Regions from separate parts of the Comamonas odontotermitis genome, predicted to be linked through region 2. Evidence: predicted binding sites of a transcription regulator. Region 2 holds the regulator's gene; each other region holds the start of a gene.
The links. The regulator LexA, encoded in region 2, represses DNA repair genes until DNA is damaged. The targets are predictions, from matches to a motif close to ACTGTATNNNNATACAGT.
Positions count from the first base shown of each region.

Region 1: recA (recombinase RecA) is a predicted target of LexA. The motif match lies at 4,024-4,041, and genes of this name have one in related genera.
Region 3: LAD35_RS10055 (putative DNA modification/repair radical SAM protein) is a predicted target of LexA. The motif match lies at 4,036-4,053, and genes of this name have one in related genera.

Region 1 covers NZ_CP083451.1:4,300,663-4,306,529, forward strand. Annotated here, with positions in the region: gene LAD35_RS19715 (VF530 family protein) at 1-41, opposite strand, end outside; gene LAD35_RS19720 (porin) at 210-1,256, opposite strand; gene LAD35_RS19725 (Bug family tripartite tricarboxylate transporter substrate binding protein) at 1,267-2,244, opposite strand; gene recX (recombination regulator RecX) at 2,342-2,797, opposite strand; gene recA (recombinase RecA) at 2,900-3,976, opposite strand; gene LAD35_RS19740 (MarR family winged helix-turn-helix transcriptional regulator) at 4,175-4,675, shown strand; gene LAD35_RS19745 (SdiA-regulated domain-containing protein) at 4,770-5,699, opposite strand.
Region 2 covers NZ_CP083451.1:2,914,939-2,920,805, reverse strand. Annotated here, with positions in the region: gene LAD35_RS13530 (Bug family tripartite tricarboxylate transporter substrate binding protein) at 1-27, opposite strand, end outside; gene LAD35_RS13525 (crotonase/enoyl-CoA hydratase family protein) at 263-1,057, shown strand; gene LAD35_RS13520 (hypothetical protein) at 1,363-1,899, opposite strand; gene lexA (transcriptional repressor LexA) at 2,028-2,756, opposite strand; gene LAD35_RS13510 (asparaginase) at 2,872-3,870, shown strand; gene gloA2 (SMU1112c/YaeR family gloxylase I-like metalloprotein) at 3,882-4,340, shown strand; gene LAD35_RS13500 (hypothetical protein) at 4,512-4,700, shown strand; gene LAD35_RS13495 (beta strand repeat-containing protein) at 5,188-5,867, shown strand, end outside.
Region 3 covers NZ_CP083451.1:2,163,504-2,169,370, forward strand. Annotated here, with positions in the region: gene LAD35_RS10040 (isochorismate synthase) at 1-158, opposite strand, end outside; gene panS (ketopantoate/pantoate/pantothenate transporter PanS) at 755-1,708, shown strand; gene LAD35_RS10050 (TIGR03915 family putative DNA repair protein) at 1,776-2,699, opposite strand; gene LAD35_RS10055 (putative DNA modification/repair radical SAM protein) at 2,702-4,030, opposite strand; gene LAD35_RS10060 (hypothetical protein) at 4,216-5,151, opposite strand; gene LAD35_RS10065 (asparaginase) at 5,366-5,867, shown strand, end outside.

The sequences.
Region 1 (5,867 bases), 1.4 Mb from region 2:
ATGCCATGGAGAGGATTGCGTGGTTGCTCAGAGAGGGTCATGGCGCCATTGTCGCCTAGTGCAGCCCTGCAAGGCGTGCGCTGGGGAACAGGCAAGGGCGCGCACGCCGAAATCCCGCAAGCTGACACGACTCCTTCGGCACCACGGCATTGCAGGCGCCCGGCCAGAGTCGTCTGCGCCATCGCGCCGCAACAAGGCTTGAATGCGGTTCAGAAACGGTGGCGTATGCCCGCCCCGATGCTGCCCTCCACACCATGACCCGAGAGCTTGTCGCTCAGGTAGATGGCATACAGGTCGGTGCGCCGCGACAGCTGGTGGTCATAGCCCACCGCCCAGTTGGTGCGGCGGCTATCGTCGGCATTGGAAGCATCGCGCCGGGTGCGCGCCACCGAGGCCATGAATCTGCCTGCCGCGCCCACTGGAATCCCCACGCCCAGCTGGGCAGTGTTGGCCCTGGTGCCCAGATCAGGCGTGCGCGCCCGCTGCCACTGGCCATAGACCTTGGCCATGCCCAGATCGTAGGAGGCGGCCGCCAGAACCGCTGTCTGGCGGGTGATGCCGGTGCCATCCAGCCCCGGCCCGTACTGCACGGTTTGCGCAACCAACGCTGCCGCGAACGGCCCTTGTGCATAGTTGATGGCCAGGCTTTTGTTGCTGCGGCCGTGGTCGCTTGCCTGTTCTCCAAAGCCATAGGAAACATCGGCACGAAAACCACCGATGGTCGGCGATGTGTATTGCACGGTGTTGTTCCACACGCTGTCGCCCAGCACCGCGCGGTCGTATGCCACCTGCCAGGTCTGGAGCATGATGGGAGAGAACTGCAGCGAGCCGCCGAATGGATCGAACTGGCCGCTGGCCACGAACAGCCGGTTGGTCTGCCGCCCGGCAGTCACTTGCCCAAAACCGCCCGCAAGCCCTACCCAGGCGTTGCGCGACAGAAAAGGATCGGCGCTGTTGCGTCCGTTCGATCCGCTGTCGGTCTGAAAAAAGCTCTCCAGCGTGAACAAGGCCTTGAGACCGCCTCCGAGGTCTTCGCTGCCGCGCAGGCCCCAGTAGGACGTGGTCATGCCATTGCTGTTGACCACCAGGGTGCGGGCCAACTGGTCGCTGCGCCGCATGGAGCCGACATAGGCATCCACCAGGCCGTACAGCTGCACGCTGCTGCCGTCGGCAGCCCGGGTAGGCGCATGAACAGCCATGGTGCCGCCAGCCACCAGGGCCACGGCGGCGGCATATGCAGAAAATGAAGTTTGCATGGGTAGGCCCTTACTGCTTTGGAATGCCGGCACGCTGGATCACGGCACCCCAGCGCTGGATTTCGCTGTTCAACAGCGCCGCCTGCTGCTCGGCGGTGCTGCCCCGCGCCTCAACACCCAGGTCTTGCAGGCGTTGCTTCACGTCGGGCAAGGCCAGCGCCGCATTCGCCGCCTGGCTGAGCCGCGCGATGACGGCCTGAGGCGTCTTTGCCGGCGCGGCCAGCGCATTCCACGAGGCCACGCTGAAGCCCTTGGCCGCCGCATCGCTCTCGGCCACGGTGGGAACCTGCGGCAGCCCGGCCGCGCGCTTGTCACCCATGACGGCCAGTGCCCGCAGTACCTTGCTGCTGACCTGTGCCATCACCGGCGCGAGAATTTCAACGGCCGCATCCACCTGCTTGCCACGCAGCGCGTTGAGCACGGCGGGCGAGCCATTGAAAGGCACGATCTGCACATCGATGCCCAGCGTGGTCTTGAGCAGCTCTGCCGCCAGGTGCTGCGTGCTGCCCATATTGATGGTGCCGATATTGAGCTTGCCAGGCCGCGCCTTGGCCTGGGCGACGAGATCCTGCAGCGAACGGATCGGACTGTCCTGCGGCACCAGCACGGCCAGATCAAAATAGCCCAGCGTGGAGATCGGTGCAAAGTCCTTGGCCGCGTTGTACGAAAGCGACTTGAACAGCCCCTCTGCAACCGCGTTGGCATTCGACATGAGCAGCAGCGTAAGGCCATCGGGCGCGGCTCGCACCACCTGCTCGGCAGCCACCACGCCGCCCGCACCCGGCTTGTTGTCCACGATGATGGGCTGGCCGCCGAGCAGCTCGGTCATTTTCTGCGCCACGATGCGCACGGTGAGGTCGGCTACGCCTCCCGGGCCGAAGGGCACCATGATGCGGATGGGCTTGGAAGAAAATGATGGCTGGGCACCTGCCGCCAACGGCATGGCTCCCAATGCCAGCAGGGCGCTGACAAACTGTCGTCTTTGCATGTGAAGTCTCCTGTAGAGCCCACACTGTGGCCAAAATCGATGCTGCTGAGCACTGCCTTCGAGCGGCTAGCAGATATGCCTGTTCGGCATGGCTACGCTACAGGCCCTCTTCCCCGGCTCCATCCAGCACCTTGCGCACCACCTCTCCGCCAAAACCGCGGCTGGCCAGAAAACGCATCTGTTTTGCCCGCTCCTGCGGCGTGGAAGGCTGCTCGCCAAAGCGGCGCCGCCAGACTTCGCAGGCCCGCTGCAGCTCGGTGCCCCGCAGGCGATCCATGGCGTCGGCAATCAGCTCGGCATCCACACCCTTGTGGCGCAACTCCTGCGCCACGCGATTGGCGCCGAAGCGCGCCGCCTTGGTATGGAGCACGCTCTCCACCAGTCGCTCGGCGCTGATGAAGCCCTTGGCTTCGAGCGCATCGAGCACGGCATTCAGATCATCGCCCTCTTCCAGGTGCGGGCTGAGTTTGGTCACCAGTTCGGCACGCGAGTGCTCGCGCTGCGCCAGATAGCGCAGTGCGCGGCCTTGGAGGGAGAGTTTGGCAAACGACATTCCGAATGACACCCGAATTGCTATAAAACAAATAGCTGCCCGCGCACATCTACTGTGCGCAGACAGCTATTTTTACTGAATCCAATGGATGGCGAGCCCGGGTCAGGCAGCCTCTCCATCGGCATCGGGGCCTGCGATCACGCCGTCTTCGGCGGGGCGCAGCGAGATGTTCAGGCTTTCGCGCACCTTGTTCTCGATCTCGATGGCGAGGTCGGGATTCTCGCGCAGGAATTCGCGCGAGTTGTCGCGGCCCTGGCCGATCTTCTCTCCGTTGTAGGCATACCAGGCGCCGCTTTTCTCGATGATGCGGGCATTGACGCCCATGTCGAGGATTTCGCCTTCGCGCGAGATGCCTTCGCCAAAGAGGATGTCGAACTCGGCGGTCTTGAACGGAGGCGAAACCTTGTTCTTGACAACCTTCACCTTGGTTTCATTACCGATGGCTTCGTCACCCTTCTTGATGGTGCCGGTGCGACGGATATCGAGACGCACCGAGGCGTAGAACTTGAGCGCGTTGCCGCCCGTCGTGGTTTCGGGGCTGCCGAACATCACACCGATCTTCATGCGGATCTGGTTGATGAAGATGACCGTGCAGTTGGTCTTCTTGATGGTGGCGGTCAGCTTGCGCAGCGCCTGGCTCATCAGGCGCGCCTGCAGGCCGGGCAACTGGTCGCCCATTTCGCCTTCGATTTCAGCCTTGGGCGTCAGGGCGGCGACCGAGTCCACCACGATCAGGTCAACGGCGCCCGAGCGCACCAGGCTGTCCACGATCTCCAGCGCCTGCTCGCCGGTATCGGGCTGGCTGATCAGTATGTCCGGCAGGTTCACGCCCAGCTTTTGCGCATAGCTGGTATCGAGCGCGTGCTCGGCGTCGATGAAGGCACAGGTACCGCCCAGTTTTTGCATTTCGGCAATCACCTGCAGCGTCAGCGTGGTCTTGCCGGACGATTCAGGGCCGTAGATCTCGATCACACGGCCACGCGGCAGGCCGCCTACGCCCAGGGCAATGTCGAGCCCCAGCGAGCCGGTGGAGACAACCTGGATATCCTCAATCGCCTCGCCCTCTCCCAACTTCATGATCGTGCCCTTGCCGAACTGCTTTTCGATCTGGGCAAGCGCCGCAGCCAGGGCTTTGGCTTTTTCGGTATTGGCTTCTGGCTTGGTAGCGGTGGCGTTCATGGATTTGTCCTTGCGTTTAAGAGTCATGTCGTATGGATTTCTATCCAGCTGTTTGCATATACAGACTGGATGCTTGAACAGTAGTTTATGGGATTGGTATATTTTATAAAATCATTTTTTTAGTCAGTTTAGTTGACTATATATAAAATACCGACACCGACGTGATCTGGCGAAAAAGCCCTTTGTTTTCAAGGACCCATGCCCATTCTTCTTCCCCACCTGCCTGACGACAGCTGGCGCCTGACGCACCTGGGCCGCCTTCTGGGCCATGCCATGCGCCGCTTCGATGCCCGCGTGCTGCAGCTGATGGCACAGGACGAAGCGGTACCGCTTGCCCTGTCGAACCTGGCAGCGCGCGACCAGGTGAGCGCCGCCCATATCCACATTACCCGGCACCTGGCGCTGGCCGGTGACCGCCTGACCAACCTGGCCGAGCGCGCTGGCATGAGCAAGCAGGCCATGGCCAACCTGGTGGATCAGTGCGAAGCCTGGGGATTGGTGACGCGCGAGAGCGATCCGCGTGACGCACGGGCCCGCATCGTGCGCTTTACCGGCTCCGGCCTGCTGTGGCTGCAGGCTTTCGAGCGCGCAGTAACACAGGCAGAGGCCGAGTTCCGCACCGAGGTGGGCGACGAAGTGGCGACGGTGGTGAAACTGGGGCTGGAGGCGTATTGCGGCAGCGATGAACAGATTTTTTGATCAAAAGCGGCTCTAAGAGCGTGTTTACGATCTCTACGCAGCCGCGTTGGAGTGCAATCGGGATGAGTCCGAAGCGCTTATCCAGCAAGCGCTATTAGCTCCGTTTTTCGAAGCGATAGAAGAGATTCGGCTCAGAGACCAGGTACAGCACGCCAGAGCCATCCATGGCCACGCCTTCAGGCTGGGGAATGGTGCGCTCCAGCCCGCTTTCGCCTGCCCACAGCGGCATCAGGCCGGCCAGATCGCCATTGCGGTCGTATTCGTACAGCACCGACGACTCCTCTCCCAGCAGCAGCAGATTGCCCGTGCGGGGATCGACTTCAACCGACGCCAGATCGGTGGTGGGCAGACCGGTGGGGTCGGCAGGCTCCCACGAATTGACAGTCACGGAGGGCGAAGCGCCAGTACCGGGAGCGAAGGCGGGCAGACTGATGCGCAATACCTGCATGGGCCATTTTTCCGTCACTGCAACGAGTTGCCGGCGCTGCCCGTCCCAGCTCAGGCCTTCCACTCCGAAGTTCTTGATCTCCGTATCGCCCAATGCCAGAGACTGGGTCTGGCTCAGCACCACCTTGCGGCCTTCCGGCACGATCTCCACCCAGTGGATGCGGTTGCGGCGTTCGTCCGCAATGGCGAACCAGTTGCCATCGATATGGGCAACCCCTTCAGGGTCATCGGCGCCTTCCAGGGGCATGAGGCGCAGCAGTTCGCCCTTGGTGTTCAACTCGGCCACGCTGGGCGGGCGGTTGATTACGGCAAAGAGGGTATGGGTGTGCGGGCTGTAGGTCAGACCCGAGAGGTTGTCGCGAATGCCGATGACCGGTTTGGCCTGCTCTGTTGCGTGGTAACGCGCCAGCTGCGCGTTCGCAGCCGGAGCAGCACGCTCTGCTGCGATTGCACCGTGCCAGGGCAGGCGCATGGTGTTCAGGTGCAGACAGATCGCAACCAGCGCCAGCAAGGCCATGACCGCCGCTATCCGGCGGCGGCGCAACCGCCACCCCAACACCTGGGTATCCCGTTTCATTCTGCCCTGTCTGGTTGAACACGCCTGTGCGCCAGGGCACCATGCCGGGGCTGAAAACGCGTACGCGCATGGTACGCGATGCCGTGCGGCATTTTTGTGACGCGGTCATGCACGCTCGCTCACCTGCAGGCACAGCGCCACGCCCGGCCAATCGCCATACACGGCATC
Region 2 (5,867 bases):
AGCGCGGTGCAGAAAATGGCGCCGCAAACGGCTCCGAAAATGGTTGTTGGGCACGATGTTTGTCTCCTGTCTGCTATGCATGATGTAGCGCTGGCAGTGGTCTGCTCTTTTGGTGGTGAAGGCCGCAGCGGCTACTGCACCTGCAACCACACTAGGTCGTTTTGTCAGTCGCGTCCAATATCAAATTGCTCTCAGCTGATATGTAATGCAACAGTGGCTTTGCCCGTATGCTTGCTGGCAAACGATGCATGAGGAGCAAGCCATGAGCGCATTCTTGAAGTACGAACAATCCGGCCATGTGGTCACCCTGACCATGTGCCAACCCGAGCGCCGCAACCCGCTGACCGGTAACACGGCGGTGGAGGAGTTTCTCGCCGCCATCGAGAAAATCCGTGCCGACAGCACGGTGCGTGCCGTGATCCTGACGGGCGAGGGCCCGGCATTCTCGTCTGGTGGTGATATCAAGACCATGCAGGAGCAGTCGTTTGGCGACGTGGACGGTATGCGCATCCGCGAGGACTACCGCCAGGGCATCCAGCGCCTGCCGCTGGCGCTGTTCAATCTGGAGGTGCCGACGATTGCCGCCGTGAACGGCCCTGCTGTGGGCGCGGGCCTTGATCTGACCTGCATGTGCGACCTGCGTGTGGCGTCGGACAAGGCCAAGTTTGCCGAGAGCTTTGTGAAGGTGGGCATCATTCCGGGCGACGGTGGCGCCTGGCTGCTGCCGCGCGTGATCGGCATGTCGCGTGCAGCCGAGTTGTCGCTGACCGGCCGCATGATCGACGCTGCTACCGCGCTGCAATGGGGACTGGTGTCACAGGTGGTACCGCATGACGAACTGATGCCTGCTGCCCGCGCGCTGGCGGAGGAAATTGCCGCCAACCCGCCGCAGGTCACCCGCATGACGAAAAAGCTCATGCGCGAAGGCATGCACCAAAGCCTGGCATCCATTCTGGAGCTGTCGGCCGCCTACCAGGCGCTGGCCCACCAGACCGCAGATCACCGCGAAGCGGTCAGCGCCTTTCTGGAAAAGCGCAAGCCGGATTTCAAGGGTTGAAGCAGCCCGGCAAATGCAATACGCAATACCGGGCACAGCAAATTAAGCAGGAATAGCAAACAGATGGCCGCTCAATGCGGCCATCTGCGCTGCCGTCTACATTCTTGGGTATAGAGCGACTGAACGGCGTGCAGCCAGAGCTTGTGGCCTGGCCGCAGAGCCGGTTATGCAGCAATTTCGAAACCGGCTTCATGTGCGGGGTGGCCGCACGCCATGCAGCGCAAGCGAACGCAACTCCGCCAGCAGGCTTTTCGTGTCGCGGTTGGTCTGCGTTTGGCAGGCTCCTGGGTGCTGTGCAACGCCTCTCAGCAGTGCTGGCGCTCCAGCCGTTCCAGTCGCTCCAATTCTGCGCAGATATCAGCCATAGAGCCGGTCATCGCCCAGCGCATGCCACGCTCGCGCTGCAGGCTGGCAGGCTTGGCCCAGTAGCGTTTGATGGAGGCATCATTGGCGGCCTGGGCGCTGCAGCGTTGCACCGACAGAAAGATATCGCTGGCGGCCTCTGCGGTTGTCTGGGTGCGGCGACGGCTGGCGGGTTTGCGCGGCAGGCGGATACGGTCAATAGGGCGATCAACAGGGCCTTGCACCGGAGCGACAGGTTTGTCGTCCGGGGCGTCCAGCAGGCTCATCTGTCCTGTGGTGCTGCGCTGGGCGGCAGACGATGCAGACAGAAAGCAGTGCACCTGGGCTGCATGCTGGCCATCATTGGCTGCACCACGGTGGGCCTTGCGACCACGGCGCACTGGCAGAGTGGACAGGGTGCGGCTGACCATGTGGAAGATGGGCGAGCCAGCGACGAGAGAAAAGGGCGCGAGGGCGCGCAATGCTGCAGCGACGAGCATAGGGACTCCTTGTGTACGGGAACGACAGCAGGATTGCTCATGGCAGACGCCGACCTCAGGGCAGTGAGATGGTTCCCACGGCGCCCGCTACCTGAAGCTGGGTCACATTTTTACGGCAGACGTGCTGTCTACATCAGCATCGTGTTGCGTATCAAGCCAACGGCGATGCCTTCAATCTCGAAAGGCTCGCCGGGCTGCACGACGATGGGCAGGTAGTCGGGGTTTTCAGCCAGCAACTCGATCCCGTCCTTGGTGCGCTGCAGGCGCTTGACGGTGACATCGTCTCCCAGCCGGGCCACGATGATCTGGCCGTTTCGCGCTTCGCGTGTGGATTTGACAGCGAGCAGGTCGCCATCCATGATGCCTGCATCACGCATGGACATGCCGCGCACCTTGAGCAGGTAATCGGGCTGTTGTTGGAACAGGCTGCCTTCCACGCTGTAGGTCTGGTCGACATGCTCCTGCGCCAGAATGGGCGAGCCTGCCGAGACCCGGCCAATCAGGGGTAGCGACAGTGGCGCCAGCTCCTGCACGATGCGGCCCACACTCGCTGCCATGCTGGAAACCCCTGCGGAGAGGCCGGCCAGCGGCGAAGAAAACCGCGTGCCGCGCGCCGCATTGATGGAGCGCACCGTGTCATTGTTGAGGCGGATGCCGCGCGAGGTACCGCTGACCAGTTCGATCACTCCCTTGCGGGCCAGGGCCTTCAAATGGTCTTCTGCCGAGTTGGCGGATTTGAAGCCCAGTTTGCTGGCGATTTCGGCACGGGTAGGGGGAGCACCGGTGCGCGAGATGGCGGTCTGGATCAGGTCCAGAATTTCTTGTTGGCGCGCGGTCAGTTTGGGGTGGTCTCGCATAAGATCTCCGTGTGATCTGTGGTGCCAGGTGCACTGCCGGTGGGCTGTGCATTCAAACACCTGTACATCAATCCAGTAACTGTATTTTTAACCAGTTTTTTCGGAGAGGCAAGCCTTGCAGCAAAAAATTTTGATCCTGGGCACTGGCGGAACCATTGCAGGTATGGCGGAAGATGCCGAGCACCCTGGTAAATACCGTGCGGCGCAGCTCTCCATCGGAGCCTTGGCGGCAGCGATCCCTGGCATTGAAAAGGCTGCTGGTGGCAGCCTGGATGCGCAGCAGCTTGCGCAAATCGATAGCAAGGACATGGACGACACGGTATGGCTGGCGCTGTTGCATGCATGCGACAAGGCACTGCACGACGATGCCGTGGCAGGCATCGTCATCACCCATGGTACGGACACGTTGGAGGAAACCGCATGGTTTCTGCACAGTTGTCTGGGGCGCCTGCCCAAGCCTGTGGTGCTGACATGCGCCATGCGACCGGCCAATGCCCTGATGCCGGACGGCCCCCAAAACCTCAAGGATGCAGTGCTTGCCGCCGCCGCACGCACTGCCGCCGGTGCGCCCTTGCTGACAGAAGTGGTTGCCATCACGGGTGGCGGCGAGTTGCACAGCGCCCAATGGCTGCAAAAAGCGCATCCACACCGGTTGATGGCCTTCTCATCGGGTGAGCAGGGGGCTATCGGCTGGGTGGGGAGTGAGGGGGTGCGCCTGCGTGACGGTCAGGTGCCCGGCGGCTTGACGACTGCCAAGGCATCTCTCGCTGTGCCCAGCTTGCCTGCGCCAGAGGCCTGGCCTTGGGTAGAAATCATCACCAGCCACGCAGGCGCGCGAGCTGCTGCTGTGGATGCCCTGCTGGCGCAGGGTGTACAAGGCCTGGTGGTGGCAACCACCGGGGACGGCACGGTGCACGAAGCGTTGCAACCGGCCCTGGCGCGTGCCCGCAGCCAGGGCGTGCCCGTGTGGCGCAGCAGCCGTTGCAGTGAAGGCGTGATCAGCGGCGGCAGGCTGCCGGTGCATGCCGACCTGGGGGCAGAGCTTGCCGTGGCACTCAACCCTTACAAAGCACGCGTCAGCCTGCAACTGGCCTTGCTGGGCGCTTTGCGTTGATAGGGTTTGCTATGAAAAAGGAAGCTGTTGGCGCTTGTTCTTTGGGCGCTGCAAGCCAATTTTCAGCAAATATCAGCAATCCTCTGGGGGCCAGCGGCCTGCACCATGTGGCCCTGATTGCATCGGACTATGCCCGCTCCAAGGCGTTCTATACCCATACCCTGGGTTGCACGGTGATTGCCGAGGAATACCGCGCTGCCCGTGATTCCTGGAAGCTGGATCTTGCCGTGCCCGGCGGCGGGCAGCTGGAGCTGTTCTCGTTTCCATCGCCGCCACCGCGCGTGTCCCGGCCCGAGGCCTGCGGCCTGCGCCACCTCGCCATTGCCGTGCAGGCGGTGAAGGCTGCGCACACTTATCTGGTTTCGCAAGGTGTGATGTGCGAAGAGATTCGTCTGGACGAGGTGACAGGCAAGCGGTTTTTCTTTTTCAGCGACCCGGATGGGTTGCCGCTGGAAGTCTATGAGAGGTGAGGGTAGGCATCGAAGCGCTAGCGTACCTACCCAGCAGACCAGGCGCACCCGCGCATAACGTTGCACCAACGATGTGTTTGCCCGCCTCAAGAGCGTGTCCTTAAGCTCTTCGTTCCACCTCAGCGATTTTGGAGGACGAGCTATCAGGCGCAGTGCATAGCCGGTAGCCTGTTGTTTGCATTCACTGCTGCGGCGCGTTCAAGGCCAGAGCAGATGGCGTCTCTGATCGTGCAGGACGAAAAAGACGTGGTCATCGGCCATGAATTGAACCTCTCACTCCCTTCAGCCTTTATGTATTGCGGATTCAGCATTCGTGTGAATCGATGGCTTCAAGCGCCGCAATCCTTGCTGGTATTTTGAGCGAATCCTCGCGGTGATTTCTTATTAATAAACTTCCTATATCAATTTTCTAATATTATTAATTTAAAAAATATTCTACATCGATAAAAATTTTAATGAATGATGGATCGGTGTTGTGAAAATTTTACCGGGGTAATTGAAGATTTATAGCGTTGAAAGTATGCAAGTATTTGGAAGATATTGATTTTTATATTTTCAAAAAAGGGGAAGTTGATTTGTTTTTCGTTTGGATTTTTTAAAATCCACACAATGTATACTAATTTTTAATTTTACTTTTTTATAAAAATATACATGAGTAATGGAAGCGCCATTATTTGAGTGTTGAAGGCATCTTGGTTTTTGCATGTTGTAGATGAAGAATCTGTGAGAATCGATTACTGGTAAATCAGGGCAAGCCTTGTTGGTATGCGGAAGCAAGGATTTGCAAGTTCAACAGCCTTCAAATGGCGTTGATAGATTGATTCGATTCTCGATTCAAGGAGGAGTAATGCAATTACCGCTTTCATCAAAACGAGCGCCCCACCGCGCCGCTTGGGCCACTGCCTGCGCCGCTTGGCTGCTGGGCTTGGCCGGGCTGGCGCCGCAGGCGCAGGCAGCGTCGGTAACGGGCGTATACGGTAGCTACGGCGGGTATTGGGCTTCGTCCGATTTGGCCCTCAACCCCATACAGCCCGATGGCAGCAATCTGCTGTTGGGTTTTACGGTAAATGGCGTCACCTATGGGACTGGCATAAACAATGCTGCCCTCACGGCCAATGGCGTAACATTTACGCCACAAGACTTCCGTGCGTTGAGCATGGCTGGTCTGACCGCATCGGACGCCACTACCTATATTGGCATTGGTAGCAATTGGGGCGGTGTAGATCAAGCTGCAGCCTATCCTGGCGGCGAGGTGCCAGCGAACTCCGGCTATCCCTGGTCATATTACCTGGATGATGGCAGCAAAGGCTTGGAGTTGGCAACCGGCATCTTCAATATACCGGATCTTCCTGGCAACGACCCGAGAGTGGCGGTCAACGGTGCGGCAATCAACCCTGCATTCATTGGCGACGGCATTCCTGACATTCTGGTCACGCAGATGGGGTTGCCAGGGTTGAGCGACACATTTGGCTTTTATGATGCGGCGGGTAATCCAGTTGGTACTCCGGTTACTGCGGCTTTTAGCAC
Region 3 (5,867 bases), 750 kb from region 2:
TTGGCGCGCGCAAACAGTTGCTGCACAGCGTCCGCCGAGGCGGTGGTGAAGGCGCTCACCGCGCCATCGAGCCCCGTTGAACGAAACTGCTGCGCAGGCGAGGCAAAAAATACATCCCCGTTGTGCATGCCATCCAGCAGCCAGCTTGGCTCAGTCATAACGATTTCCTGTGTCTCCATGTTTTTGGTATCCGCAGCCGCCCCGCTTGCACAGCAGGGCACATGGGCCGCAGATGCAGAGCTTGGGATTGTAGGGTTGCATGCGCCCTGGGCCCCCCTGCCCCCATGGCAATGGAGGCTGCGTTGTCCGCCCCGGGACAGCCGGGCGCGGGACGCGGATGCTCTGTATTCGTTGTTATCACTTCAGCCGCGAAAAATGTGATTCTCCATATACTTTTGAGCGTCAGCGCACGCCCGGCATGTGCAGATTGCTATCATTTTTGTTTATTGTTGCTACCGCAAATATCCGAGCAGTTTGTGGTGCCTCCGTGCTGCGCCTGAAACCGGTTGCAATCGCAACCCTATGATGACAGCCCCGATGCAGCTGGCCAAAAGCACGAAAGAGCCCGCCCGCTACCACCCGTAGCCCTGCGTTCATTGCCGCCCCCGCCCTTTGGCTGCCACCCATGGCCAGGCACTGCGGCGCACTGCTCTTTCGCATCACTACATTCCGCATTTCCGCACCCTGCGTTACGCCTTGCTCTGCCGGGCGGTGCAGCGGCGCGGGGTGCTTTGCCTTTGGTCTGGATACTCTCGTGCTTGCCTTTTTGACCCGTTTTTTCCCCGTGTGGGCCGCCTTGATGGCTGTTGTTGCCTACGCAGCGCCGTCGGCATTTCTGGGCTTCAAGCCCCATATCGCCCAATTGTTGATGTTGATCATGTTTGCCATGGGCGTGACCTTGCGGGTGAGCGATTTCACCCGCGTGCTGCAGCGGCCCGCACCGATTGCGGCGGGCCTGTTTCTGCACTACCTCATCATGCCGCTGGCCGCATGGCTGATTGCCAAGTCCTTGCAGATGCCGCCCGAGCTGACGGCCGGGATGGTGCTGGTGGGCAGCGTGGCAAGCGGCACTTCATCCAATGTGATGATTTTTCTCTCCAAGGGCGATGTGGCGCTGTCAGTCACCATCAGCGCGCTTTCCACCCTGGTGGGCATTGTGGCTACGCCTCTGCTCGCACGCCTTTATATTTCGGCATCGATCGATGTGCCGGTGAGCGCGCTGCTCATGGAGATTGCGCAGATTGTGCTGCTGCCCATTGGCCTGGGCCTGGTGCTCAACCATTTCTGGCATGCGCAGATCAAACGTGTCGAGCGTCTGTTGCCGCTGGTGTCGATGGTGGCCATTTTGCTGGTGCTCTCGACGGTGGTGGCACTCAGCCGCGACCGCATTGCCACCGTGGGTGGCGTGGTGGTTGCCGGGGTGATTGCACACAACCTGATCGGTTACCTGGGCGGCTACTGGGGCGGGCGCCTGCTGGGTTTTGACAAATCGGTGTGCCGCACGCTGGCCATTGAGGTGGGCATGCAGAATTCCGGCCTGGCAGCCAGCCTGGGGGCCAAGTTCTTCAGCCCCATGGCTGCGCTGCCGGGCGCCATTTTCTCGGTGTGGCACAACATTTCGGGCTCGCTCCTGGCGGGCTACTGGTCGAGCCGCCCCACCGGCACGGCCAATGACCATGTGCGGCGCGAAGACGTGGCCCTACACTGATTGGACCCGGAATTCTGTATAAGAAGTACTTCTGACGCAGAGCTGATAAGCGCTATCCGCTATCAAATCAGGAATCTTCACCAGCGCCAGCAGCCTCGCCTTCACCTGGGTCATCGCCCATCGCGGCCAGCATGTGCCCCGTGCGGCTGCGGGCCGTGGCAACCAGGGCGCTGATCGCCTGGGTTTCGGGCAGGTTCTTCCAGTAGCGGCGCGGCATTTCACGCAGCATGGCCTGCTCCTTGAGGCGCGCGGGGTTGAAGGTGGATTGGTAGTAGGCAAGCCAGAGCGCCTCGCCCGCATCGGGCCCGGGCGCCTGGGCAGCCGTGGCGCCGGGCGCCCATTGCAGGGCGTGCAGATCCCACAGCACGCTGCAATCAGGGCTGAGAATGGCCCAGCGCATATTGGTAAAGCGCCGCATGAAAAAGCCCGAGGCTGCGCGCACGATGTGGTGCTCCGGCTCGAACCAGGCCACGTGCAGCGGCTCGCCGCTCGCATCCTGCGCGGGCCGAAAGCGCACAAATGCGTGCATTTTGTGGATTTCGCGCCCCACGGCATGGGCCAGGCGCTCCAGATCGCGCCAGTCGGCATCCAGCGCGTCGCCTGCCAGTTGGGGCATGCGCTGCACGCGCCACAGCCAGCGGTAGCACAGCGCAAAGCGCGCCGGGTTGCGGTGGCAGCAGGCATCGCGCAGCACGGCCAGTTGTGCCTTGCGGATATGCACGGGCCGGCCAGGGGCTGGCACCAGGAGATCCAGTGCATCAGGTGTCAGCACCCGGTCTTGCGCAGAAGAGAGTTTGCCGTCGGCAAACAGGTCGCCTTCTGCAGCGCGAGTGGCCAGCGTGTCGTTCCACCGCCAGTGAACGCCGTCAGGTGCAGCGCCCAGGGCCAGCAATGCCCGCGCCGCTTGCCGAAAGCCCGCAAAATCATCGGGCGCGTCCAGCAGCACGCTCAGCGCCTGCCCGCTCTCTGCTCCATATGGCGCGGCCCGCATGCTCAGAACAGCGCCATCTGGCCCGCAGCGGTCAGGTGCATGCCGCTGTGCCTGCGCTGCACGGCGCCCTGCGCCATCTGCGCAATCAACTGTTCGCGCAATTGGGCGCTCTCCAGGGCCCCGGGGCGGGGGTGGTAATCGGCCAATTCCACAAAGGCCAGCACCTTGGCGCTGGCCACATGCAGTTGCTGCAGATCGGCCAGGCGCAGGCTGCGCACGCTCCGCGCGGCCAGCAGGCGCTCCACGCTGCGCCCACCCAGGCCGGGCACGCGCAGCAGCCATTCCTTAGGCGCGCGGTTCAGGTTGATGGGGAAATGCTGGCGGTGCGCCAGCGCCCAGGCCAGCTTGGGGTCGATTTCCAGATCCAGCATGCCAGTGGCGCCGGGGGCGATGATCTCTTCGTGCGCAAAGCCATAAAAGCGCATCAGCCAGTCCGCCTGGTACAGGCGGTGTTCGCGGATCAGGGGCGGCGCCTGCAGCGGCAGGTCGGCTGACGCATTCGGTATGGGACTGAACGCCGAGTAGTACACGCGGCGCAGCCGGTGGCCGGTATAGAGCGCGCTGCTGGTGCGCAGTATGACGGCATCGCTTGCGCCATCAGCCCCCACGATCATCTGCGTGCTTTGCCCACCCGGCGCATACCGCGCAGGCCTGGCGCGGCGCGCACGCTGCGCGCCGGGCAGCGACACGGGCTTTTGGGCGGCGTGCGCCTGGCCCTCCTGCCTTGCCTCGTCGATATGTCTGGCGACATCGCCCATGGCCGATGCGATGCCGGAAGCGCTTTTTTCGGGGGCGAGCTGCTGAAGGCCTTGCGAGGTAGGCAGCTCGATATTGATGCTCAGGCGGTCTGCATGGCGCCCGGCGAGCGCCAGCAGTTGGGGGTCTGCATCAGGAATGGTCTTGAGGTGGATGTAGCCGCGAAAATCATGGTCTTCTCGCAGGCTGCGTGCTACTTCCACCAGCTGCTCCATGGTGTAATTGGACGACTGGATGATGCCGCTGGAAAGAAACAGCCCCTCGATGCAGTTGCGGCGGTAGAAATCCAGGGTGAGCGCCACCACTTCGGCCGCCGTGAACCGTGCCCGCTGCACATTGGAGCTTTTGCGGTTGATGCAGTAGCGGCAGTCGTAGATGCAGAAGTTAGTGAGCAGTATCTTGAGCAGCGACACGCAGCGGCCATCTGGCGTGTAACTGTGGCAGATGCCCATGCCTTCTGCCGACCCCATGCCCTTGCCACCCAGCGAGTCGCGCCCCTTGACGCCGCTGGATGCACAGCTGGCGTCGTACTTGGCAGCGTCTGCCAGAATGCGGAGCTTGGCGATGGTTTGCATAGAATACTGTAAATAACAACAGTATTTTATCAAAACCCGGTTGCTACGCAGCAAAGCTGCCCGTGAATAGCCGAATATAGATAAATCAGTCTTCAGCGCTTTGCTGAATTGCGCCCATTGCTATCAAATTGATAGATAAATTACCAATCCCGGGCCCCCCATCGCACCATCACGCACACCACCACTCAGGCCGCCAGTTGGCGAATGCGCTGCTCCCGCCTGGATGGATCATCAGCGCCATCGCCATTGCCAAATAGCCTGTCAAACCACTTTCTCTCGTCCAGCTGCCGCACGTCCATCAGATGCAGATCAGCCGCTGTTTCGGTGCGTGGCAGCAGTACCAGGGCCTCGGTGCCGCGCTGCCACACGGTGTTGGGCAGGTCCTGCATGTGGGCAGCGGAGTGCGGCTCTTGCAGCACGGGCGGGCCAAAACGCTGCTGCACATCGGCCAGCAAGGGGCCGATGGGGACGTCCTTGTATTCCACCGTGATGCTGTCCACCGCCCTGTCGCCCTGTGCGCGCAACTGCGACTCGGTAAAGAGCGGCGCCTCACCCGCTCGCAAGGGACGGATGATGCCAGCGGGCATCTGCTCGGCCACGATGCTGAGCCTTTGATACGGTAAGCCCAGTACATTGCCGTACAGGCCCCATGCGGCTTCTGCCAGCGCCTGGGCGGTTTCCACCGTCGCTGCCTTGCCTGCGGGCCACGTGGCCAGCACCAGTGCCACGGCCCTGGCCCAATCGGGCTCGCCTGCCTTGGCGCGCGCCTGCAGTCTGGCAGCTGCAGAAGCGGCTGCTGGCGATGGTGCCTGGGGATCGGCTACGCCCAGTGCAGCCAGTGCCGCGAGCCACAGGCGGTCTCGCAATTGGCTGGCCTGCATGTCAAGGCCCCAATCCGGCACCACGGCCAGCGCAGGCTGCGCCGTCAGTGCCAGCACCACCGGCAAACCCAGGCACAGTGGCGGCGCCCACTCGGAGCCGTCGGCAGTCTTGCGTGGCAGGGTGAAAAATTGATCGCTGGCCAAGTCTGGCGCCAGGGCGCCACCGCCTTGCGCAGGAGTGCGCGACGCGGCGCCCTCGCTCTCTTTCTGGCAGGCTGCCAGTGCCGGCAACAGGAGCATGCAGCTACTCCATGCCAGCCAGCGCCTGCGTGTCGATGGTTGTATTTGCATTGCCGCGCATTGTAGGGGCCGGTTAAGCGCGCGACAGCATGCGCGGTGCGAAACCACGCGCAGCACCCACAATGCTCCTGCCTGCAGCCCCCATGTGCAAAGCACGCAATGTGCGCACCGTGTGCGGTGCATGCAGGCGATTCACCATACGAGGAGACTGCCCATGCCCCGATTCCGCTTTTCCCTGCTGGCCGCTGCGCTGGCCGGCCAGATGCTCACCGCCCCCGCCTTTGCGCAGGACAAGCCCACTGTGCAGTTCATCGCCACAGGCGGCACGATTGCGATGAAGATCGACCCGGTGAAGAACGCGCCTGTTCCTGCGATTTCGGGTGACGACCTGCTCGCCACCGTACCTGACGTGGGCAAGTACGCGCAGATTCAGGTGAACAACCTCTCGAACGTGCCATCCGACTATATGGACCCGGCGCGCTGGGTGGAACTGACGGCCGCCGTGCAGGCAGCCCTTGCCAAGCCCGAGGTGGCGGGCGTCATCGTCTCGCACGGCACCGACACACTGGAGGAGACCGCCTTCTGGCTGGATGTGACCGTGCAGTCGCCCAAGCCCATCGTGCTGATCGGCGCGCAGCGCAATGCTTCGGTGTCTGATTTTGATGGCCCGCGCAACCTGCTCAACGCCGTGCGCATTGCGGTCGACCCACAATCGC